4 regions of the Streptomyces sp. NPDC048295 genome follow, and region 3 is predicted to be linked to each of the others. Evidence: riboswitches for the same ligand, from Rfam matches in the RefSeq annotation. Region 3 holds a riboswitch; each other region holds the start of a gene.

Region 1 (5,761 bases), on a different contig from region 3:
ACGGCAGTTTCGTGCTCCCCGTGAAGCAGAAGGCGCGCATGCTCTCCCTGGCACTGCGCGAGGCGGAGATCACCGAGGACTGCGTGACGCAGCAGGGCATCCGCCTCAATGTCCGGGCCGTGGCCGTCTTCAAGGTCGGCGACGACGCCGTGTCCATCGCCAACGCGGCCCGCCGTTTCCTGACCGAGCAGGAGCAGATGGAGGAGCTCGTCGGGCGGATCTTCGCCGGGCACCTGCGCTCCATCGTCGGCGGGCTGACCGTGGAGCAGATCATCCGCGAGCGCAACCGGGTCTCCCAGGAGGTCATCGCGGGCAGCCACGGCGAGATGGAGAAGCTCGGCATCGTCGTGGACGCCCTCCAGATCCAGGAGATCGACGACGCCACCGGCTACATCAAGAACCTCGCCGCCCCGCACGCCGCCGCGGTCGCCAGCCAGGCCCGGATCGCCGAGGCCAAGGCCGACCAGGAGGCCAGCCAGCGCGAGCAGCAGGCCGCCGCGCTCAAGGCGGAGTACGAACGCGACACCGCGATCAAGCGGGCCGGCTTCCTGGCCGAGACCGAGCAGTCCAACGCCCGCGCCGCCCAGGCCGGGCCGCTCGCCCAGGCCAGGGCCTCGCACGAGGTCATCGAGGAGCAGACCGCACTCGCCGAGCGGCAGGCCGCGCTCGCCGCGCAACGGCTGGAGGCGGAGGTCCGGCGCCCCGCGGACGCCGAGGCCTACCGGCAGCGCACCCTGGCGGAGGCGGCCCGTGACCGGGTGAAGTTCGAGGCCGACGGCAACGCGTACACGGAGCGGGCCCTCGCCCAGGCCCAGGCCGACGCCAACAGTGCGCGCGCCGCCTCGCTGCGTGACGGCAACCAGGAACTCATCGCGGCCAACCGCATCGTGGAGAACCTGCCCGCCCTGGCCGACGCGGCAGCCCGGGGCATGTCCGGCGCCGACCTCACCGTCCTCAACGGCACCAACGGCGTCAACGAGATGGCGGCGGGCGTCGTCGGCCAAGGGCTGGCGATCCTCCACGCGCTGCAGCGCGGCGCGAACCCGATGAAGCAGCCGGCGGTCGACGGGAAGGCCGCTTCCGCGCCGCGCATCTCCGGGACGAACCCGTCCTGAACGGGCCGGGGTGAAGGCCCGGCGAACCCGAGTGGTCAAAAGAGCGCCGGAGATGCCGTAGAGTTGTGTTCACCGACGCGGGGTGGAGCAGCTCGGTAGCTCGCTGGGCTCATAACCCAGAGGTCGCAGGTTCAAATCCTGTCCCCGCTACTTGAAGAATCAGGCCCGGCACGCATATCGCGTGCCGGGCCTGATTCGTTTCGCGCCGCGCCGCGCGCGTCCCTCCAATGGCCGATGCGGAGTCGCCGCCCCCGTCCGTGCCGGTGAGCCTGGGGTGGGGCGCGGTACCGTCCGCAGCCGCGCGCGTACCGGGCAGGAGACCACAGGTGTGGAAGCGGGAGAAGCGTCGCGGCAAGCACGCCGGGAGCGGTACCCGGCAGTTCGTGCGCGCGCTGCCCGCCCTGATGATTCTCGGCGGGCTGGTGTTCGACGCCCTCACCCCGGAGCCCTTCACCGCCATTCCGTTGTTCGTGGCCGCTCCGCTGATCGCCGCCCCGTTCTTCTCGCTGGCCAGCACCATCCGCACCGCTGTCGCCTCGATGCTGGCCGTCATCGCGCTGCGCCTGTCCAGCAGTACGTTGCCGGAGGCCGTGCCGCTGATCGAGCTGCTCACCCTGGCCACGGTCTCGGTCCTCGCGGTGGTGATCAACGGGGTCGTGCGGCGCAGCAACGAGCAGCTGGCCTCGGCGCGGTACATCGCGGAGACGGCCATGCGCGCGGTGCTGCCGCAGCCGGCCGACCGGATCGGCGGACTGCAGGTCGCGGCCCGGTACGAGGCGGCGCAGGCGGACGAGTTCGTCGGCGGTGACCTGTTCGCCGTGTCGGACACCCCGTGGGGGGTGCGGCTGGTGGTCGGGGACGTGCGGGGGAAGGGGCTCGAAACGGTGGAGACGGTGGCGGTGGTCATCGGGGCGTTCCGCGAGGCGGCCGAGCAGGAGGCCTCGCTGGCGGGGGTGGCGGGGCGGCTGGAGCGGGCGCTGGCCCGGGAGGAGGCGCGGCGGGGCGGGCTCGACGTGCTCGAAGGCTTCATCACCGCCGTGCTGGCCGAGATCCCGTCCGGACTGTCCCGGGTGCGGATCGTCAACCACGGTCACCCCGAGCCGATCCTGCTGCACCCGGACGGTGCGCTGGAGGTGCTGAGGCCCTCCGTGCCGGCGCTGCCGCTCGGTATGTCCCTGGGGGTGTGGCCGGAGCGGACGGACGAGTGGGATCTGCCGGCCGGGACGACCCTGCTCCTCTACACGGACGGGCTCTCCGAGGCACGGAACGCCGAGGGGGTGTTCTACGACCCGGCGGCCCGGCTGCGCGGGCGGATCTTCCCGGGGCCCGAGGAGCTGCTGTCCGCGCTGACCGATGACGTACGCCTGCACACGGGTGGCGAGACGACCGACGACATGGCCTTGCTCGCGGTCGTACGTCCCGCGCAGGGGCAGCCGGACCGGCGCAGGACCGTGCGGATCGTCGGCGCGGAGAAGGCGTCGGGGGCGAGGTGAGGGGACGGCGCGTGGAGACGGCGCGAGGGGCGGAGCGCGCGATGCCACCGTGCGTAATCGAAAGGAGTCGCTCCGCATAACGTTTGACGCAACGTCAGAAACAGGGTAGTGACTGAAGGGCGGTCAACTCGTCCGATTGCACCCGCTTGTGTCCCGTAAAGTCCAGGCCAAAGACGTGAACGATCAGTGGGAACAGCTTGGAATACGGCCCCGGTGTCTATTAACGTTCGATAACGCAGCGCGGTCGTCCCAGCCGTCGTCAGTGGCGGCACCGTGCGCGAGCGCCGAATTCCGCAAGGGAACCGGGGAACCACCTACATGGGGTGAATCGGACACCTGTGTCTCGTGAGAGACGGAGGGGCCCGTAGGAGACCTTCCTGCTCCGAACCCGTCAGCTAACCCGGTAGGCGAGAAGGAAGGAAAGGAGTGCGCCCCCGTGGCGTCCAACAAGCCTGCCCCCGAGGCCCCGTCCCGGTTCGATCCCGACTACGGCACCGGCTACGGTGCCGAGTTCACCGGAGAGTTCGGCGGCGACCTCCGCACCGACGGCAACAGCGTTGAGCCGGAACGCGGTTGGGACGAGTGGAACCCCACCGAGGAATCGGTTCGCCCGGTGCGCGGCAGGCACCGCGTCGCCAAGCAGCGCAACGGGCTCGCCCGCAGCTCCACGGTGCTGGGTGTCGGTGTCATAGCGGCGGTCGGCGCGGGTGGCATGGCCACCGCGCAGGGCAAGCCCCCGGTCTCCATCTCCGTGCCCGACGCCATCACGGACAACCTTCCCGACGCCAAGTCGCTTCCCGGTGTGGGCTCCCTGTTCTCCGACGGGTCCGGGGCGGACAAGGCGGAGGTCGCGGCAGCCGAGGCCCCGCTCACCACCGCCGGCATCACCACCGCCGAGGTCGAGCAGGGCACGACGGACGCGGGCGAGGCGCTCCGCGCCCGCATCCTCCAGCAGGCCGAGCAGCAGCAGGACGCCGCCGACGCCGAGGCCAAGGCGGCCCAGGAGAAGGAAGCCGCGGAGAAGGCCGCCGCCGAGGCCAAGAAGCAGCAGGACGAGGCCGAGGCCAAGGCCGCCGCCGAGAAGAAGAAGGCGGAGGAGGAGGCCAAGAAGAAGGCCGAGGCCCTGCGGCTCGCCAAGCTCGCCGCCAGCTACGCCATCCCGACCTCCTCGTACACGATCACCTCGACCTTCGGCCAGGCCGGTTCGATGTGGTCCTCCGGCTACCACACCGGTCTCGACTTCGCGGCTCCGACCGGCACCCCGATCAAGGCCATCCACGGCGGCACGGTCAAGTCGGCGGGCTGGTCCGGTTCGTACGGCTACCGCACGGTGCTGGAGCTCGACGACGGCACGGAACTGTGGTTCTGCCACCAGTCCTCGATCGGCGTCAGCGTCGGCCAGAAGGTCACCACCGGCGAGACGATCGGCCGGGTCGGCGCGACCGGCAACGTGACCGGCCCGCACCTCCACCTGGAGGTCCACACCGCCGGCGGCACGGGCGTCGACCCGATGGCCTGGCTCCGCGGCAAGGGCCTCAACCCCTGAGGCGACGCCCGCCCCGATGAACCCCGGCAGCCCTGACGCTCACCCCCCGACGTCAGGGCTGCCGGTCTGCTGAGAGGGCACGGAGAGCGGGTGCACGGAGGAGCGGGTGCACGCGACGGCGGATGCGCCGCAATCCGGTCATGGCGGGCCCTGAGGACTCACCGCAATGCCGGAATCCGGAATAGCGGGCGGACCGGATTTCGTTGATCCACTCATGACTTCTCTTCGCAGGCTGGGCGCCTCCGGCCTCCAGGTATTCCCGCTCGCCCTCGGCGGCAACGTCTTCGGCTGGACCGCCGACGAGGCACAGTCGTTCGCGGTGCTGGACGCCTACACCGCGGCCGGGGGCAACTTCATCGACACCGCCGACGCCTACACCGCCTGGGTCCCGGGCAACGAGGGCGGCGAGTCGGAGACCGTCATCGGCAAGTGGCTCGCGGCACGCTCCAACCGCCGCGACATCGTCATCGCCACCAAGGTCGGCGCCCACCCCTCGTACAAGGGGCTCTCCGCCGCGAACATCAGGGCCGCGGCCGAGGCCTCGCTGCGCCGGCTCGGCACGGACCACATCGACCTGTACTACACGCACTTCGACGACGAGACCGTCCCGGTCGAGGACATCGTCACCGCCCTCGACCAGCTGGTGAAGGAGGGCAAGGTCCGGGAGATCGCCGCCTCCAACATCAGCCCCGAGCGGCTCCGGGCCTCCCTGGACTTCTCGGAGCGCGAGGGGCTGGCCCGCTACGTCGCGCTGCAGCCGCACTACAACCTGGTCTCCCGCGACACGTACGAGGGCGAACTCCAGGACACGGCCGCCCGCGCCGGGCTCGCCGCCGTGCCGTACTTCGCCCTGGCCTCCGGCTTCCTCACCGGCAAGTACCGTCCGGGCGTGACGGTGGAGAGCGCGCGGGCCGAGCGCGTCAGCGAGTACCGGGAATCGGAGCGGGGACAGAAGGTCCTGGCCGCCCTGGACAAGGTCGCCCAGGAGCACGACGCGCAGATCGCGACCGTCGCCCTGGCCTGGCTCGCCTCCCGGCCGACCGTGGTCGCCCCGATCGCCTCGGCCCGTACGGTCGAGCAGCTGCCCGCGCTGGTGGCCGTCGCGGACCTCTCGCTGACCGAGCAGCAGCTGGCCGAGCTCACCGAGGCGTCCGCCTGACGGCAGGGCCTACTGCGGTGGCTGCTGCCGCGGCAGCAGGTACGGGTTGTAGCCGGGGCCGGGGCCGGGGCCGTAGCCGTAGCCGCCGTACTGCGGGTGCGGTCCCGGGGCCGGCCACGGGGGCGGCGGATACGCGGGGCGCAGGCGGCCCGTTGCCTGGGCCGCGTAGGCCAGGGCGGGGGCCGCTACTTCCCTGCGCTGCCAGAGGTGGTGCAGCAGTTCCAGCTCCCGGTCGCCGAAGTCCGGGCCGGCCGTACCGCGGCGGGCCTGCAGACGCAGCGAGGCCAGCGAGGTCGCGAACGACTCGTACTCGGCGACGGCCCGCGCCGCCGCCTTCCCGTTGGCCTTCGCCGCGGCCCTGGCCCGGGCGGAGGGCGCGGGGGCGGGGCCGTACGGGCTCTGCCAGGTTTCCCGGGCCTCGACCGCGTACCGTCGGCGGGCCGCGTCG
Region 2 (5,761 bases), on a different contig from region 3:
GCCGGAGGCCTGCGCCAGCGTCTCGTGGAACCAGTCGCCCAGTGGGCGCAGGTCCTCGCTCTCGCCCCGCCTGGCCCGGTCCTGGCCGAGCCGCACGAGGCCGCGCAGCACCTTGAGGTGGGCCTCGGTGCGGCGTTGCGCGGCGCGAGCGGCGCCCAGCGGCTCCAGCAGCGTCCTGACCTCCAGGAGGTCGGCCGCCTCCAGTTCGGTGGGCTCTGCGACGCAGGCGCCGGCGTGCCGGCGGGTGACCACGAAGCCCTCGGACTCCAGGGTGCGCAGCGCCTCCCGCACCGGGACACGGGAGACCCCGTAACGGCGGGCCAGCAACTCCTCCGTGAGACGGCTGCCGCATTCGAAGACACCGGAGACGATGTCGTCGCGGATTGCCGTGCATACCGAATGCGCTGGAATGCGCATGTCCGAACCTCCGCCTCAATCCCCGCGAATCGCGGCCGGCCGACGCCTGTTCCGTGACTCTATTGCAATGCGGCCGCATTTCCGATGCCGGGCGGAAATTCATGAATATCTTTTGGTCACGGGGCGGTCCGCCGGACGGCCGTCGCCCATGGCCGCCCGGCGGGTACGTCGAAGGCCCCGGCATGCTGCCGGGGCCTTCGACGGGGTGCTGCGACGGTGCGTCGGTCAGACGTTGACGCCGTGGGCGCGCAGATACGCGACCGGGTCCATGTCGGAGCCGTACGACGGTGTCGTCCGGGCCTCGAAGTGGAGGTGCGGCCCGGTGGAGTTGCCGGTCGAGCCGGAGAGGCCGATCCGCTGGCCCGCACCGACGCTCTGGCCGACGGAGACGCCGATCGAGGAGAGGTGGCCGTACTGGGTGTACGTGCCGTCCGTCATCCGGAGCACGATGTTGTTGCCGTACGCGCCGCCCCAGCCGGCCTCGACGACCGTACCGGCGCCGACGGCGACCACGGAGCTGCCGGAGGCGGCGTGGAAGTCGATGCCGGAGTGGCTGCCGGAGGACCAGAGCGAGCCGCTGGACTTGTAACCGGTGGTGACGTACGAACCGGCGACCGGGAGCTGGAAGGCGCCGAGCCGGGCGCGCTCGGCGGACCGGGCGGCGCGCGCCTTCTCGGCACGGGCCTCGGCGGCACGCTCGGCGTCCGCCTTGGCCTTCGCTTCGGCCTTCTTCTCGGCCTCGGCCTTCCGCCGGGCCTCCGCCTTCGCCTTCGCCGCCGCGTCGGCCTGGTGCTGCTGCGCGTCGGCCTGGGCGTCGATCCGGTCGGCGAGGGTCTTGTCGATGGCGATGACCTGGCCGAGGCCGGTGTCGCTCACGGAGTCCGCGGCAAGGGCGGGAGCGGCCAGGCCGCCGACGACGCCGGTGGTGGCCAGAGCCGCGACACCGACCGCCTTCGCGCTCGTGCGCGTCAGTCGGCTCGGGGCACGGTGCTTCCCGGTGGCACGGGTGAACGCCATGAAGTGGCTGATCCTTTCCTTCCTTCTCGCCTACCGGGTTAGCTGACGGGTTCGGAGCAGGAAGGTCTCCTACGGACGCCCCGGCCCCATCCGGGCTCAGGCATCCGATTCACCCCAGGGACTGCGTGGGTCCCCGGCTCCCCGGGCTCGCGCCTGACGGGGACTCGGCGATGACTGCCCGGTACGTCGCGGATGCGGCATACGAGTGACGGACAGCCGAGCCGACGCTAAGCGGGGCCACTTTCATTCACCAAACGGACAGGCCGTTTTGTAGCGCATCCCACAGGGCAGACAGGCAACCTCCGTACCAGAACGGACAAAAGGGAAGGTCTCAGCGAGATCCTGCTCGCTGAGACCTTCCCTTTTGTCCAGATGTGAGGCGATACGCTCGTTACCTCGGTGCGGGGCGGTGTGTCGGATCGCTCCGATCGGGCAATGCCCGTCGGACGGTGCCGGTCGTCAGCCGGTGACCACCGACACCTCTCCGATGCCCAGGGCCCGGACGGGCTCCTCGATCCGTGCCGCGTCGCCGACCAGGATCGTCACCAGCCGGTCACCCGGGAAGGCGTTGACGACGGCCGCGGTCGCCTCGACCGTGCCGGTCTCCGCGAGCCGGGCGTACAGGTGCGCCTGGTAGTCGTCGGGGAGGTGCTGCTCGACCTGGTCGGCGAGGGTGCCCGCGACGGAGGCCGCCGTCTCGAACTTCAGCGGCGCGACCCCCACGAGGTTCTGCACCGCCGTCTCGCGCTCCTCGTCGGTCAGGCCCTCGGCCGCCAGCGTCCGCAGAACCGTCCACAGGTCCTTGAGCGCGGGCTCGGTGGACTCCGTGTCGACCGAGCCGCTGATGGCCATCATCGCGGCGCCGGTCGCGCCCGATGCGGAGTCCGGGGCCGAGGACCGCAGCACCTGGGCGAAGGCCCGTACGCCGTAGGTGTAACCCTTCTCCTCGCGCAGCACCCGGTCGAGGCGGGAGGTGAGCGTGCCGCCCAGGCAGTACGTGCCGAGCACCTGGGCCGGCCACACGCTGTCGTGCCGGTCGGCGCCGATCCGGCCGATGAGCAGCTGCGTCTGCACCGCGCCCGGACGGTCGACGATCACCACCCGGCCGGTGTCGTCGGCGGTGATCGGCGGGGCGGGACGCGGCTCGGCGGCCTCTCCCGACCAGTCGCCGAGGGTGTCGGCGAGCAGGGCGTCCAGGTCGATCCCGGTGAGGTCGCCGACGACCACGGCGGTCGCCGCGGACGGCCGGACGTGGGCGTCGAAGAAGGCGCGCACGGCCGCCGAGTCGATCCGCTCCACCGTCTCCTCGGTGCCCTGACGCGGGCGCGACATCCGCGCCGAGGCCGGGAAGAGTTCCTTGGAGAGCTGCTTGGCGGCGCGGCGGGCCGGGTTGGCCTGCTCGTGCGGGATCTCGTCGAGCCGGTTGCGCACCAGCCGCTCGATCTCGCTGTCGGCGAAGGCCGGCGCCCGCAGCGCCTCGGCGACCAGCGCGAGCGCCTTGGCCAGCCGGGAGGCCGGGACCTCCAGGGAGACCCGGACGCCGGGGTGGTCGGCGTGCGCGTCGAGGGTGGCGCCGCAGCGCTCCAGCTCGGCGGCGAACTCCTCGGCGGTGTGCTTGTCGGTGCCCTCGGACAGCGCCCGCGACATGATCGTGGCCACACCGTCGAGGCCCTCGGGCTCGGCGTCCAGCGGGGCGTCGAGGAAGATCTCGACCGCCACGACCTGCTGGCCGGGGCGGTGGCAGCGCAGCACCGTGAGGCCGTTGGGCAGGGCACCCCGCTCCGGCGCGGGGAAGGCCCAGGGCCGGGCCACGCCGGGGGCCGGCTGCGGGTGGTACTGCATCGAAACTCCAGTCGCGGCAGCGTCGGTCACTTGCCCGCTCCTTCGTGCGCGTCGGTGTCGTCGGCGTCGGTGTCTGCGGGCTCGGCCGATTCGACCGGCTCGTAGACCAGCACCGCCCGGTTGTCGGGGTGCAGCTGGGCCTTGGCGGCCGCCTGGACCTCCTCCGCAGTGACGTCGAGCACCCGCTGCACGGCGGTCAGGGCCAGCTGCGGGTCGCCGAACAGCACGGCGAACCGGCACAGTTCGTCGGCGCGGCCGGCGACCGTACCGAGCCGGTCCAGCCATTCGCGCTCCAACTGGGCCTGCGCGCGCTCCATTTCCTCGGGCGTGGGACCCTCGGCGGCGAACCGGGCGAGCTCCTCGTCGACCGCGGCCTCGATCTGCGGCACCTCGACGCCGCCGGACGTCTTGACGTCCAGCCAGCCCAGCGAGGGCGCACCGGCCAGCCGCAGCAGCCCGAACCCGGCCGCCACGGCCGTACGGTCACGGCGGACCAGGCGGTTGTGCAGCCGCGACGACTCGCCGCCGCCGAGCACGGTCAGCGCGAGGTCCGCCGCGTCGCACTCGCGGGTGCCGTCGTGCGGCAGCCGGTAGGCGGCCATCAGTGCCCGCGCCGGGACCTCCTCGCGCACCTCCTCGCGCAGCTGCTCGCCGATGATCTCCGGGAGCGAGCCGTCGCGCGGCGGCTGCTTGCCGTCGTGGGAGGGGATGGAGCCGAAGTACTTCTCGACCCAGGCGAGGGTCTGCTCGGGGTCGATGTCGCCGACGACCGAGAGCACCGCGTTGTTGGGCGCGTAGTACGTACGGAAGAAGGTGCGGGCGTCCTCGAGGGTCGCGGCGTCCAGGTCGGCCATCGAGCCGATCGGGGTGTGGTGGTAGGGGTGGCCCTCGGGGTAGGCCAGTGCCGTCAGCTTCTCGAACGCCGTGCCGTAGGGGACGTTGTCGTAACGCTGGCGGCGCTCGTTCTTGACGACGTCGCGCTGGTTCTCCATCGACTCCTCGTCGAGCGCGGCGAGCAGCGAGCCCATGCGGTCGGCTTCGAGCCACAGGGCCAGCTCCAGCTGGTGCGTGGGCATGGTCTCGAAGTAGTTGGTGCGCTCGAAGCTGGTGGTCCCGTTGAGCGAACCGCCGGCCCCCTGCACCAGCTCGAAGTGGCCGTTCCCCTTGACCTGGCCGGACCCCTGGAACATCAGGTGCTCGAAGAGGTGGGCCAGACCGGTGCGCCCCTCGACCTCGTGGCGCGAACCGACGTCGTACCAGAGGCAGACCGCGGCGACCGGGGTCAGATGGTCCTCGGAGAGCACCACGCGCAGGCCGTTGGCCAGGCGGTGCTCGGTCGCTGTCAAGCCGCCGGAGCCGGCCTGAGCGGTGGCCGTGTGACCCATGGGCATGTACGTCCCTTCGATCGCGATACTGGATTTCCTGCGAGACCTGCCACCTTAAGCAAGCGCACGGACACCTGGCGAAGTTCCCATACCGCGGAAGTTCGCGTGAAAGGGGGGCGCATCCCCCGCGCGACGGGCCGGAAAAGCGCCCCGTCCGGGGTCGGGAACACCCCTTGGGACGGGTCGAGGTCGGCGATGTCAGTGCGGCGGTCCACAATGGTCCGCGTCAGAACCTGAGGTTGCCCGAACAGAATCCGTGAAGGAGTCGCAGCAGCGATGGCCCGCCGCAGCACGAAGACCCCGCCGCCGGACGACTTCGAGGAGAAGATCCTCGACATCGACGTCGTCGACGAAATGCAGGGCTCCTTCCTCGAGTACGCGTACTCGGTGATCTACTCGCGGGCCCTGCCCGACGCCCGCGACGGCATGAAGCCGGTGCACCGCCGCATCGTGTACCAGATGAACGAGATGGGCCTGCGCCCCGATCGCGGCTTCGTGAAGTGCGCCCGCGTCGTCGGCGAGGTCATGGGTAAGTTGCACCCGCACGGGGACGCATCGATCTACGACGCGCTGGTCCGTCTGGCGCAGCCGTTCTCGATGCGGCTCCCCCTGGTCGACGGCCACGGCAACTTCGGCTCGCTCGGAAACGACGACCCGCCGGCCGCCATGCGGTACACCGAGTGCCGGATGGCCGACGCGACGTCACTGATGACGGAGTCGATCGACGAGGACACCGTCGATTTCCAGTCGAACTACGACGGCCAGGAGACGGAACCGACCGTTCTCCCCGCCGCGTACCCGAACCTCCTGGTCAACGGTTCGTCCGGGATCGCGGTCGGCATGGCGACCAACATGCCGCCGCACAACCTGGGCGAGGTCATCGCCGCCGCCCGCCATCTGATCAAGCATCCGGGCGCGGACCTGGAAACCTTGATGCGGTTCGTGCCGGGTCCCGATCTGCCCACCGGTGGCCGCATCGTGGGCCTGGGCGGCATCAAGGACGCGTATGCCCGCGGCCGCGGCACGTTCAAGATCCGTGCGACCGTCTCGGTGGAGAACGTGACGGCCCGCCGCAAGGGTCTGGTCGTCACCGAACTGCC
Region 3 (5,761 bases):
GCCGCACGGCGAGACGCACGGCCCCTTGCGCCACCACTCCGGCAGCATCGCGATCGCCTCGTCACCCAGCGGATTCACCCCCGGCCCCGCGGCCAGCGAGTGCCCCACCAGGACGTGCAGGCACTTCACCCGGTCCGGCATGCCACCCGCGCTCGGGAAGCCCTCCAGCACCTCGATGGCGTCGCGCCGTGCGATGTAGTCCTCGTGGGCGGCCCGGTACGCCGCGGCCAGCTCGGGGTCGGTGGCGAGGCGCTCGGTCATCTCCTTCATGACCCCGTTCGCCTCCAGCGTGCCGATCGCGGACGCGGCGCGCGGGCACGTCAGGTAGTACGTCGTCGGGAACGGCGTACCGTCCTCCAGCCGGGGCTGCGTCTCGACCACGTCCGGGTTGCCGCAGGGGCAGCGGTGCGCGATCGCGCGCAGGCCGCGCGGCGGGCGGCCCAGCTGCTGCTGGAACGCGGCGATGTCCGCCTCGGTGGGCGCGGTGGGCTCGGTCTGCGGAGGGGGGGTTTCCATGCCTGCCTTGGTTCTGATCGGGCTGCTCGAACTGCGGTTCTGCAGATGGATGAAGAAGTCAGTCGCGGTCGGCGCTGTCCACGCCGTCCCAGAGGTTGGAGTGCCACGGCCGGCCGGACTCGTCCGTCCTGCCCTCGCGCTCCTTGACCGCGTCGGGGTCGATCACGGTGTAACCGGTCTCCCCGGGAAGAAGGTAGTGCAGGTGCGTACGGGCCAGCTGCCTGATGTACGCGTCGTCCTGGAGGCGCGCCTTCTCGTCGCGCAGCTCCTCGGTACGGGCCCTGGCCTCCTGCGCCAGGCGCTCCTGGTCGGCGATCTCGTCCTGCTGCGAGACGTACTGCCGCATCGGGTACGCGAGCGCGACCACCAGGGAGCAGACGACGAGCGCGAGGAAGGCGGCCCGGCCGGTGAGCCGTGAGCGGCGGTCCTGGCGGCGGTTCTGGGACCGGTACACGCGGGCCGCGGTCTGCTCACCGAGCAGCCGCAGCCGGGTCGCGGTGGAGAACCGGTCCCGGTCCTTCGCGGCCATGTCTCCGCCTCCCCATTACGCACGTCCGTCCCCGCACACGGTACGGGACCGAGTGCGGGGACGGACGGAGGCCGGGGCAGTTGCCCCCGCCGGGCTTGTCAGCCCTTGAAGCGCGGGAAGGCGGAACGGCCCGCGTACACCGCGGCGTCGTCGAGGATCTCCTCGATGCGCAGCAGCTGGTTGTACTTGGCGACGCGGTCCGAGCGGGCCGGGGCGCCGGTCTTGATCTGGCCGCAGTTCACGGCGACCGCGAGGTCGGCGATGGTGACGTCCTCGGTCTCGCCGGAGCGGTGGGACATCATGCACTTGAAGCCGTTGCGCTGGGCCAGCTCGACGGCGTCCAGGGTCTCGGTCAGCGAACCGATCTGGTTGACCTTGACGAGCAGGGCGTTGGCGGAGCCCTCCTCGATGCCGCGGGCCAGGCGCTCCGGGTTGGTGACGAAGAGGTCGTCGCCGACGATCTGCACCTTGGCACCGAGCTTGTCGGTGATGACCTTCCAGCCGGCCCAGTCGTCCTCGTACAGCGGGTCCTCGATGGAGACCAGCGGGTACGCGGAGACGAGCTCCTCGTAGTACTCGGTCATCTCGGCGGCCGAGCGGGCCTTGCCCTCGAACTCGTACTTGCCGTCCTTGTAGAACTCGGACGCGGCGACGTCGAGCGCGAGCGCGATGTCCTTGCCCGGGGCGTAGCCGGCCTCCTTGATGGCCTCGATGATGAGGTCGAGGGCGGCGCGGTTCGACTCCAGGTTCGGCGCGAAGCCGCCCTCGTCGCCGAGACCGGTCGACAGGCCCTTGGTCTTCAGGACCTTCTTCAGGGTGTGGTAGACCTCGGCACCCCAGCGCAGCGCCTCGGAGAAGGACTCGGCGCCGATCGGCGCGATCATGAACTCCTGGATGTCCACGTTGGAGTCGGCGTGCGAACCGCCGTTGAGGATGTTCATCATCGGAACGGGCAGCAGGTGCGCGTTCGGGCCACCGAGGTAGCGGAACAGCGGCAGGTCCGAGGCCTCGGAGGCGGCGTGGGCGACGGCCAGCGAGACGCCGAGGATGGCGTTGGCGCCGAGCGAGCCCTTGTTCTCGGTGGCGTCCAGGTCGAACATCGCCTGGTCGATCAGGCGCTGCTCGGTGGCGTCGTAGCCGACGAGCTCCGGGCCGATCTGCTCGATCACGGCGAGGACGGCCTTCTCGACGCCCTTGCCCTGGTAGCGGTTGGGGTCACCGTCACGGAGCTCGATGGCCTCGAACGCCCCTGTGGAGGCGCCGGACGGAACGGCAGCACGGCCCGTGCTGCCGTCGTCGAGGCCGACCTCGACCTCGACCGTGGGGTTTCCGCGGGAGTCGAGGATTTCCCGGGCTACGACGACGTCGATGGACGGCACGAGGCATCTCCTTCTGGGATATGACGCTGTTTGTGCAGGGTCGCTTTGGCCTTGCGCCAAGAGCCTAACCGGCCCGGCCCGCTCAGCCCGACGACCGCCCGACCCCTGGGACGAAAAAGGACCCGAGGGCACACATTGTCGGACAAACAGTCAGAAATTTACTGGCCGGTAACTACAACAGTTGAACGGTCCGGCGCTCCCCCGAGCGCGGACGGCAGAACCCCGGCCCGGCGCGTACGGGGGAACGCGCGCCGGGCCGGGGTGCTCGGGGAGGAGCGAGCCGCGACTACTTCGTCAGGTGCAGCTGCTGACCCGGGTAGATCAGGTCGGCGTTCTTGACGATGTCCTTGTTCAGCTCGAACAGCTTCTGCCAGCCGCCCTCGACCTTGTGGTCGGCGGCGATCTTGCTCAGCGAGTCGCCGGAGACGACCTTGTACTCGCCGTCGCCCTTCTTGACCTTCTCGCCGGTCGGGGTGGTGACGGTCTTCTTCGACTCGGCCTGCGGGGCGGCGGAGCGCTCCGAGCGGGAGGCGGCGGGGGCCTCGGTGCGCTCGCTCTGCTTCGGCTGGGCCTGCTGCTTCGGGGCGGCCGGGGCGCTCTGCTGCTCGGAGGCGCCGGAGCTCGCGGTGGAGTTGGAGGAGGAGCCGGTGTTGACACCCGGGTCGACACCGTCGTTGGTCAGGTTGCCGGCGCCGGCACAGCCCCAGGCACCCGGGCCCTGCATGTCGAGGAGCCGCTCGGCGGTGGCGATCTGCTGGGCCTTGGTGGCCAGGTCGGCGCGGGGGGCGTACTGCGTACCGCCGGCGGCGGCCCAGCTGGACTGCGAGAACTGCAGACCGCCGTAGTAGCCGTTGCCGGTGTTGATGGACCAGTTGCCACCGGACTCGCACTGGGCGACGGCGTCCCAGGTGGCGACGGAGGCGGCGGAGGCGCCGGTCGCACCCATCAGGGGCACGGCGACAGCGGCACCGGCGACACCGGCGAGCGTGGCGATACGGACGGCCTTGGACGGGCGGCGGTGCTTGCCCTTGCTGGAAAGCAGCATGGAACTTCTCCTCACCGACGCCTACGAGGTGAGCTGTCGGGTTCGGGCCAAGTGAGTTGCCCGGTCGCACGTCCTAGCACGCGACTTCACCCCAAGCCGGTCCTGATGCGTCTTTCGACGATCGGGCCCGGCGCTTACCTGGGTCCCCCGCTCCTGCCTACGGCGCTTTACGCGTCTGTTCCCTTCGACCGACGGCAGGATTCGGCGTGACGGTCGACGGGGCCCGCGGTGCGAGCGGTTCCGACCGTAAACATACGCAACCCTCACATTCAAAGATGGACACATCGGACAATCTGCCCGTACTTGCATCTGAAGAACCGTCGTTTCCGCAGGTGGGACGCGATGCGGAAGGGGTCCCTGGGCGCGACACGCCAGTTGACCCAAAGAGACCCATGTCTCACTTACGCATAAGTGGACATAGGTCCCTGAACTGCCCCGATTTTCGAGGTGTTTTTAGTCGATTATCAGACTGCCTTCACTGGTCCTTCACATCGAGATCGAGGCTCTGGCCAGGGAGGATGAGGTCCGGGTCGGAGCCGACGGCGCCCTTGTTGGCCTCGTAGAGCGCGGGCCAGCCACCGGGAACCTTCTGTGCGTCAGCAATCGACCAGAGGTTGTCGCCGGGCCGAACGGTGTACGCGCCGTCAGCCGTCGGTTCGGCCGTGTCGCGCGCGTCACCGCCGCCGCGGGAGGCGTGCCGGCCCGACTCACGGTCGCCGCCGTCCGTGCCGCGGCTCCCCTCGGCGGCCGGCGCGCCGCGGTGCTTGCCGCCCGTGCCACTGGACGAGCCGGGCGCGCCGGACTCGTCACGGGACTCGTCGGGGGACGGGGTGGTCGAGCCGGAGGGCTTCGGGGACGGCGAGGTCTTCCCCGACGGCTTGCCGGACCCCTTCGAGCCCTTCGAGCCCTTCGAGTCCTCCGAGGCACTCCCGGACGGCGTGGCGTCGTCGGACGGGTCCGCCGACGCGCCGTCAGCCGGCTCGGTGCTCGCGGCCGGGTCCTCGGCGGGAACGGAGCCCGGGTCGACCCCCGGCAGCACCCCGTCCACCGCGAGGCCGGAGATGACCGCACAGCTGGGCCAGGCCTTCGGCCCCCGGTCCTTCAGGACCTTCTCGGCCACCTCTATCTGCTGCGCCCGGCTGGCGAGGTCGGCGCGCTCCGCGTACGCCTCACCGCCGTACGCCTTCCAGGTCTGCGGCGAGAACTGCAGGCCGCCGTACAAGCCGTTCCCGTAGTCGGCGCTCCACGCGCCGCCGCTCTCGCACTCGGCCACCCGGTCCCAGGTCGTCGCGTCGGCCGCGTGCGCGCCGGCCGCGCCGAGCAGCGGGATGGCGATGGCCGATCCGGTCACGCCCGCGGCGACGACGATGGCGGGTGCCTGACGGGGGCGACGGTGTCTGCCGTTCGCGGAGCCCATGGGGTTGCCTTCCGTGTGACTGACGTGTGACTGGTGAGTCGAACGGTGAACCTAGCGGGACTCGAACGCGCGTCACAAGTCGATGCAGCGCAGATCACGCCAAAGTCACAGAGTTGACGGTGTGTCACTTTCGGCGCGCGTGGGCCCCGGCGTGAACTCCACCGGGAGCGTGCGAAGTCCACGCATGATGAGCCCGCCACGCCACCGCAAATCGGTAGGTTCCACTGCAAGCCGCAGGTCCGGAAGGCGGGTCAGGAGCGTGGCGAGCGCGGTCCGTCCCTCCAGCCGGGCGAGCGGCGCGCCCAGGCAGTAGTGGATGCCGTGCCCGTATCCGAGGTGCTGATTGTCACGCCGTGCGAGGTCGAGCGTGTCGGGATCCTCGAAGCGTTCCGGGTCGCGGTCGGCCGCGGCGAGCACCACGAGCACGGGGTCCCCGGCCGCGATGTCCTGCCCGCCGAGCGTCAGCGGCTCGGTGGCGAACCGCCAGGTGGCCAGCTCCACCGGACCGTCGTACCGCAGCAGCTCCTCGATCCCGGTCTCCAGCAGCCCGCTCTCCCCCGCGTCCAGGGAGAGCTGGAGCCGTCGGCGCTGCCCGGGGTTGCGCAGCAGGGCGTGGACCCCGTTGCCGATGAGGTTGACCGTGGTCTCGAATCCGGCGAAGAGCAGGATGAAGGCCATGGCCGCGGCCTCGTTCTCGGTGAGGTGCTCGCCGTGGTCGCTGGCCCGGATCAGCCCGGAGATCAGGTCGTCCCCGGGGTTCTCCCGCTTGCGGTGGATGAGTTCGGCGAGGTAGCCGCGCATCTTCTTCACCGACCGGGCCACCCCGCCGCGCGGGCCACCGCCGTGGCGGATCATCATGCCCGCCCAGTCCCGGA
Region 4 (5,761 bases), on a different contig from region 3:
GCGTCGTGAACCGGAACGGGCCGGCCGGGCCCGCGCGGTCGCCGCCGCGCTGTACGAGCGGCTGACCGCGGCCGGTCTGACCGCCGTGCGGCCCGACGCGGCCGTGGTCTCGGTGCGTGCCCCCTCGGCCGACGCCGCGGTGCGCTGGGCGGCCGACTGCCGCACTGCCGGAATCGCGGTCGGGTGCTTCCGGCCCCCGTCGGTGCCCGACGGGGTGTCCCGGCTGAGGCTGACGGCGCGGGCCGACCTGACCGAGGAGCAGATCGCCACCGCCGTGTCGGTCGTTCGGCGGACCGCTCCCGTCAGCTGACCGGAACCCGGTGGAGACCGCCGACGAACGAGGTCCAGGCCGCCGCGGAGAACCACAGCGGGGGCCTGGACACATCCTTGGAGTCCCGCACCGCCAGCCGCCCGTCACCGAACGGTGCGGCCTCCACACAGTTGTTCATGCCCGTGCTGCGGCTGCTGCGCCGCCACCGTAAGTCGTGCTGTGCGAGGCGATCCGACATGAGGGCCTCCCTCGGGCGCTCCGGGGTTCACCGACCGCCGCGGTCGATCGCGGCGATGAGGTCCAACGAGTGCTCCGGCGACAGCGCGTGTGCCTGCATCGTGCGGAAGGCCGAGCTGTACGCCTCAAGGTCTTCTTTCCGCTCCAGATAGAGGCTACTCGTCAAATGGTCGAGAACGACCACATCCAGATCAGAAGTGTTCGGAAATGAGAAGATAACGAAAGGCCCGGTGAGGCCGGCGTAGCCGCCCATCGAGAACGGCAGCAACTGAAGTTGCACATGGGGCAGTTGAGCCACCCGGGTCAAATGGCGCAGCTGCTCCCGCATCACCCGGCACCCGCCGACCTCGCGCCGCAGCACCGCCTCGTCGAGCACCGCACTCAGCCGCAGCGGCGGATCGGTCCGCAGTACGCCCTGCCGGGCCAGCCGTACCTCCACCAGCGAGTCCAACTGGCCCGCGGGCAGCCCGTCCAGCGATGCCCGGGTCACCGCACGCGCGTAGTCGGCGGTCTGCAGCAGCCCCGGCACCACCGAGGTCTCCAGCGTGCGCGCGGTCCGTGCCTGGGACTCCAGGCTGATGAAGTCGCGGTACTGGGGCGGGATCAGGCCGCGATAGGCGTGCCACCACCCGGTGCCGCCACCGCCCGCCGAGCCCGCCAGCGTGGCCAACAGGTCACGCAACCGGGCGTCGTCCACGCCGTACGTGTCCAGCAGCCGGGTCACGTCGGCCGGCCGCACCCCGCTCGCTCCGGTCTCGATCCGGCTCACCTTCGACTGGTGCCAGCCGAGTATCCGCGCCGCGTCCCGACTGGTCAGTCCCGACGCGTGGCGCAGACCCCGGAGCTCCTCCCCGAGCTTGCGGCGTCGAACCGCAGGGCCGTGCTGCATCCGCGGCCTCCCTCCCTCTTCTGCCGAGCGGACAGTGTGCCGCCCGCATACGGTCTTGTGTGGCAGGGTTCACCGCATTGAGCGACAGATATATGCATATCTTGGTGGATCGCCGTTACAGGGGGCAGCATCAATGGCAATCTGGTGCGAAGCGCAACCCGGACCGATCGCGGGTCCGTCCGGGTGGGAAAGGGACGGCTCGCCATGGCAGACCATCAGGAAGCAAGCGTCACTCTGCCGAGCGAGCCGGTCTCGGTCTCGGCGGCCCGCAGGTACGTGGACCGGGTGCTCGGCGAATGGGGTCCGGTCGCCGACACCGATTTCACCGACAGCGTCCGGCTCATCGTCTCGGAGCTCGCGACCAACGCCGTCCAGCACACCTTCGGGCAGTCGCCCACCTTCACCGTGGACCTCCGGCTGGAGCGGGAGGAGCAGCTCTATCTGGGAGTGACGGACAGTCATCCCCGCTGGCCCAGGCGGCTGCCCGCCGCCGTTCAGCAGGACAACGGGCGCGGCATGGTGATCATCAGGACCCTGGCCAAGGAGTGCGGGGGACGGCTCACCGTCAGTCCCACCGCCGACGGCGGCAAGACGGTGTGGATCGCGCTTCCCTGGAGCGTCCCGGTGCAGAGCTGACCGACGTGTCGCGGTGACCGTCCGTCCCCGCGGGCGCCCGGCTTCCACTCCGGCCCCGCCCCCGGACCCGCGGCGCCCCGGCCCTGCCCGGCGGAGCACGGCCGGGGACGCGGCCCCGGTCCGCCGGGCAGGACCCGTCTCAGCGGACCCGGCCGTAGTAGACGCTCCTGGTCCAGATCTTCTCCAGCCGGACCACCGAGCCGGTCCTCGGCGAATGCCAGATCTTTCCCTTCCCGGCGTAGATGCCCACGTGGTAGACGCTGCGGCCGTAGTGGAAGAAGACCAGGTCGCCGCGTTGCCTGTGCGAGGCCGAGATGTGGCGGGTCCTGTTGTACTGCTGCTGGGCCGTGCGGGGGAGCTTCTTGCCCACCTTCTTGAACGAGTAGAACGTCAGCCCCGAGCAGTCGAAGCGGTTGGGGCCGGTGGCCCCCCACCTGTACGGCGATCCCTTCTTCGAGGCCGCGATGTTGAGCGCCTTCATCGACAGGGTCGCCGCCTGGGCGTCCGTCGCGGCGCCCGGGGCGAACATGGTGGTGCCGACAGCGGCGAGAGTCAGAACCGAGGCCGTTCCGGCCCGGACGAGCAAAGACGGGACATGAACCTGCGCAGTCATGCGCAACCCTTCGTCAGCCGCCTGTGAAGGATGACCTGTCGGGTTCGGGCTGGCGAAGTTGCCCGGCCGCTTGCGGCGGCTTCACCCCGAGGGTCGACCGGTGTTCAGGCCGACCCGTTGTGCTCGGGTCCTCCACTCCTGCCGATCCACTTCTGTCGACCAGTCATCCGGGCGGCGGCAGGACTCGGCGTCCGCCCGGACCGCCCCGCCGCGGTGGCGGGGGCTTGTCGTCCCAGGGATCTTGACTCACGGACTGCCGGATTTCCGAGCCGAAACAGGGATATGTGAGGCTCCTCACGACTGATCCGTTCGGGTGGGCATGGTGCTTTTCGAGGCTCCGGCGGTGAATCCGACCGGTGTCGTACCAGGGGCGGAAGGCTGGATTCCGATCACGGGCCACTCGGAAAACGCAAGTTGAGCAGTCCCCCGTGAGGGGGGCTTCCTACGCCGAACGAGCGAGGAATTTCGATTGGACCGTCGGGCGTGTCGGGTACGGGAGTTGGGTGACGGCCACCGGGTGCCGGACGCCGGGGCAGGGGGAGTTGGCCCGGCCCCGGCGAGCACGCGGAGCGCGGAAACCGGTCAACTCGGCGGTGCGGGGGGTACGGTGACGCGCCCGGCCCGACGCTCCCCGTCCAGTACCCGCAGCGCCCGGGCGAGCGTCGTGGCGTGGATCTGCGCCTCCCCGCGCTCGTGCATCGACGCGAGCGCGTCCCGTAGCGCGCCCGCGTGCGATACCAGAGCCTGAGCGGCGCGAAGGGCGCCGTAGGTGTCGCTGCCGCGGGCCGGGTTGATCCGCCCGACCTGGTCGAGGACTTCGAGGTAGCGGTCGATGAACTCCCCCTCGGCGCGCGTCAGTGCGGGAAGCGGTGGGAACTCCGGTGGCCGCATCGGCGGATTCACCTCGTGCCGTGCGGAGGGGATGAGGACTTCCGGCTCTCCAGGACGTGGTCCACCAGCCCGTACGCCTTGGCGCCCGCCGCGTCGAGGATGAGGTCGCGCTCGATGTCCTCGGTGATCTGTGCGGCGTCGCGGCCCGTGTGACGGGTCAACAGCGTCGTGAGCATCGCGCGGACCCGTTCCAGCTCCTGGGCCTCGATCTCCAGGTCGGACGGCTGGCCCCGCATCGGTTCGGCGAGCTCGGGCTGCCGCACGACGACCCTCGCACCGGGCAGTGCGTGCCGTCGGCCGGGAGCGCCCGCGGCGAGCAGCGCGGAGGCGCAGGAACCGGCCTGGCCGAGGCAGTAGGTCTCCACCTCGCACGTGAGGTACTGCATCGTGTCGTAGATCGCCGACATGGCCCCGAACGAGCCGCCGGGGGAGTTGATGTAGAGCGAAACGGGGCGGTCCGGGGCGTCGTGCTCCAGGTACATCAACTGTGCGATCAGATCACCTGCCGCCGCGTCGTCGACCGGGGTGCCGAGGAAGACGATCCGTTCGGACAGCAGCTTGGAGTACGGGTCGAGGGTGCGGGTCCCGTTGGTCGTGCGCTCGGTGAACTCGGGCAGTACATGACGGGCGGTGGGACGGAACAGCATGGCGATGCCTCTCCTCCGGGGACCGTGCGGCTCTGCGTGGTCCCTTCACGGGGTCGTGCCGACTTCCGTGAGAAATGTACAGGACGTACAGAAGCTTGGTGTTGGCTTGCCCGGCCCATGCGGCGAGGAAGGCGTCCGGCACGCCGTTGACGGCAAGAGACGTGAGGCACGGGTGGCAGGCGTCGTGGAGCCGGACCTTTCGCAGCTCCAGCTTCCGCTGCAAGGAGTACGCGGCCTCACGCAGGTGACGGGTCGTGAGCGGCCGGTCGAGGTCTTGGGCCGCCGAGGGGCGAAGTCCTGTGCAGGCTCGGCCTCCACGCCTGCGGGCGCCGACAAGGAGCCGGGCGGCCACGGGCTCGACGTGTTTCTTCGTCGGTTCATCCAGGTCCTCGGCCGCGATTCCTCCTGCCGGGGAGGCCTTCTGTCCGGTCAGGCCCGCACGGTCATGCTCCCGTCATGGATCAGTGAGAGAGCGTGTGGGACGACGACGCCCTGCCGGCGCGTTCCGGCGAGGCTTCGTCGCGCAACGGGCTACGACGTCGTGACGCATGCGGCACCGGCGCCGTTCCGCTCCGGCTCTTTGCTGTCAAGCACCCGTGGCGAGGATGCGGTGACGATGCGAGTCGAGCGGCCGGAAGTCTGGCTGAGAGCGCGTGTGGCGGTCAGGCCGTGGCCGCTGACCGAACGCGCCAGTGGCGCGGGTCCACACTCGGCGGCTGAGGGCGCGGGGCCCGGATCCCGGGGGAGGGGGGCGCCGACGTCGCACGACACTCTCACGCGCGGATTGCTCGAAAGAGTCGCTCGCGCCGAGCGGTACGCGGGTCGGCCGCTGTGCCTCGGACCGAGCCGCTTGGCCTCCGTCTCGGGAACGACCGGCCGGTCGTTCCCGAGACGGAGGCCGTGAGGCTACCCGTGGGTGAAGTGCGGCGGCCGCTTCTCCACGAAGGCGGACATGCCCTCCTTCTGGTCGGCGGTGGCGAACACCGCGTGGAAAAGGCGGCGTTCGAAGCGGACGCCTTCGGTGAGGGTGGTCTCGAAGGCCCGGTTCACGGCTTCCTTCGCCATCATGGCGACGGGCTTGGACATCTCGGCGACGGTGGTCGCGACGGCGAGGGCCTCGGCGAGCAGCTCGTCGGCGGCGACGATCCGGGAGACCAGGCCGGCGCGTTCGGCCTCGGTGGCGTCCATGGTGCGGCCGGTGAGGCACAGTTCCATGGCCTTGGCCTTGCCGACGGCGCGGGTGAGGCGCTGGGAGCCGCCGATGCCGGGGATCACCCCGAGTCTGATCTCGGGCTGCCCGAACTTCGCCGTGTCCGCGGCGAGCAGGATGTCGCAGAGCATGGCCAGTTCGCAGCCTCCGCCCAGGGCGTAGCCGGAGACGGCGGCCAGGGTGGGGGTACGGACCTGGCCGAGGCGGTCCCACGCGGTGAACCAGTCGGAGAGGTACATGTCCATGTAACTCTGCGGGCGCATCTCCTTGATGTCTGCCCCGGCCGCGAAGGCCTTCGCCGATCCGGTGAGGACGATGCAGCCGACGCCCGGGTCCCGGTCGAGGTCTTCAGTGACTGCCACCACCT

What was found. Region 3 has a riboswitch for cyclic di-AMP ahead of AB0D53_RS22655 (transglycosylase family protein). Riboswitches for the same ligand answer to the same signal wherever they lie in the genome.
Positions count from the first base shown of each region.
Region 1: another riboswitch for cyclic di-AMP. It lies ahead of AB0D53_RS08480 (M23 family metallopeptidase); the one in region 3 lies ahead of AB0D53_RS22655 (transglycosylase family protein).
Region 2: another riboswitch for cyclic di-AMP. It lies ahead of AB0D53_RS31850 (M23 family metallopeptidase); the one in region 3 lies ahead of AB0D53_RS22655 (transglycosylase family protein).
Region 4: another riboswitch for cyclic di-AMP. It lies ahead of AB0D53_RS31145 (C40 family peptidase); the one in region 3 lies ahead of AB0D53_RS22655 (transglycosylase family protein).

Region 1 is NZ_JBEZLL010000004.1:406,973-412,733, forward strand. Features, by position in the region: gene AB0D53_RS08465 (SPFH domain-containing protein) at 1-1,115, shown strand, start outside; tRNA gene AB0D53_RS08470 (tRNA-Met) at 1,192-1,265, shown strand; gene AB0D53_RS08475 (PP2C family protein-serine/threonine phosphatase) at 1,442-2,608, shown strand; cyclic di-AMP (ydaO/yuaA leader) riboswitch at 2,881-3,033, shown strand; gene AB0D53_RS08480 (M23 family metallopeptidase) at 3,045-4,154, shown strand; gene AB0D53_RS08485 (aldo/keto reductase) at 4,369-5,313, shown strand; gene AB0D53_RS08490 (PrsW family intramembrane metalloprotease) at 5,323-5,761, opposite strand, start outside.
Region 2 is NZ_JBEZLL010000027.1:27,062-32,822, forward strand. Features, by position in the region: gene AB0D53_RS31845 (GntR family transcriptional regulator) at 1-417, opposite strand, end outside; gene AB0D53_RS31850 (M23 family metallopeptidase) at 643-1,434, opposite strand; cyclic di-AMP (ydaO/yuaA leader) riboswitch at 1,448-1,614, opposite strand; gene AB0D53_RS31855 (pitrilysin family protein) at 1,894-3,276, opposite strand; gene AB0D53_RS31860 (pitrilysin family protein) at 3,303-4,667, opposite strand; gene AB0D53_RS31865 (DNA topoisomerase IV subunit A) at 4,938-5,761, shown strand, end outside.
Region 3 is NZ_JBEZLL010000015.1:87,851-93,611, forward strand. Features, by position in the region: gene AB0D53_RS22640 (DUF501 domain-containing protein) at 1-516, opposite strand, end outside; gene AB0D53_RS22645 (septum formation initiator family protein) at 575-1,045, opposite strand; gene eno (phosphopyruvate hydratase) at 1,144-2,424, opposite strand; gene AB0D53_RS22655 (transglycosylase family protein) at 2,711-3,469, opposite strand; cyclic di-AMP (ydaO/yuaA leader) riboswitch at 3,473-3,644, opposite strand; gene AB0D53_RS22660 (transglycosylase family protein) at 3,945-4,886, opposite strand; gene AB0D53_RS22665 (cytochrome P450) at 4,992-5,761, opposite strand, start outside.
Region 4 is NZ_JBEZLL010000026.1:5,975-11,735, forward strand. Features, by position in the region: gene AB0D53_RS31125 (8-amino-7-oxononanoate synthase) at 1-310, shown strand, start outside; gene AB0D53_RS31130 (DUF397 domain-containing protein) at 303-509, opposite strand; gene AB0D53_RS31135 (helix-turn-helix transcriptional regulator) at 537-1,397, opposite strand; gene AB0D53_RS31140 (ATP-binding protein) at 1,602-2,033, shown strand; gene AB0D53_RS31145 (C40 family peptidase) at 2,173-2,646, opposite strand; cyclic di-AMP (ydaO/yuaA leader) riboswitch at 2,650-2,836, opposite strand; gene AB0D53_RS31150 (hypothetical protein) at 3,229-3,537, opposite strand; gene AB0D53_RS31155 (ATP-dependent Clp protease proteolytic subunit) at 3,546-4,181, opposite strand; gene AB0D53_RS31160 (enoyl-CoA hydratase) at 5,091-5,761, opposite strand, start outside.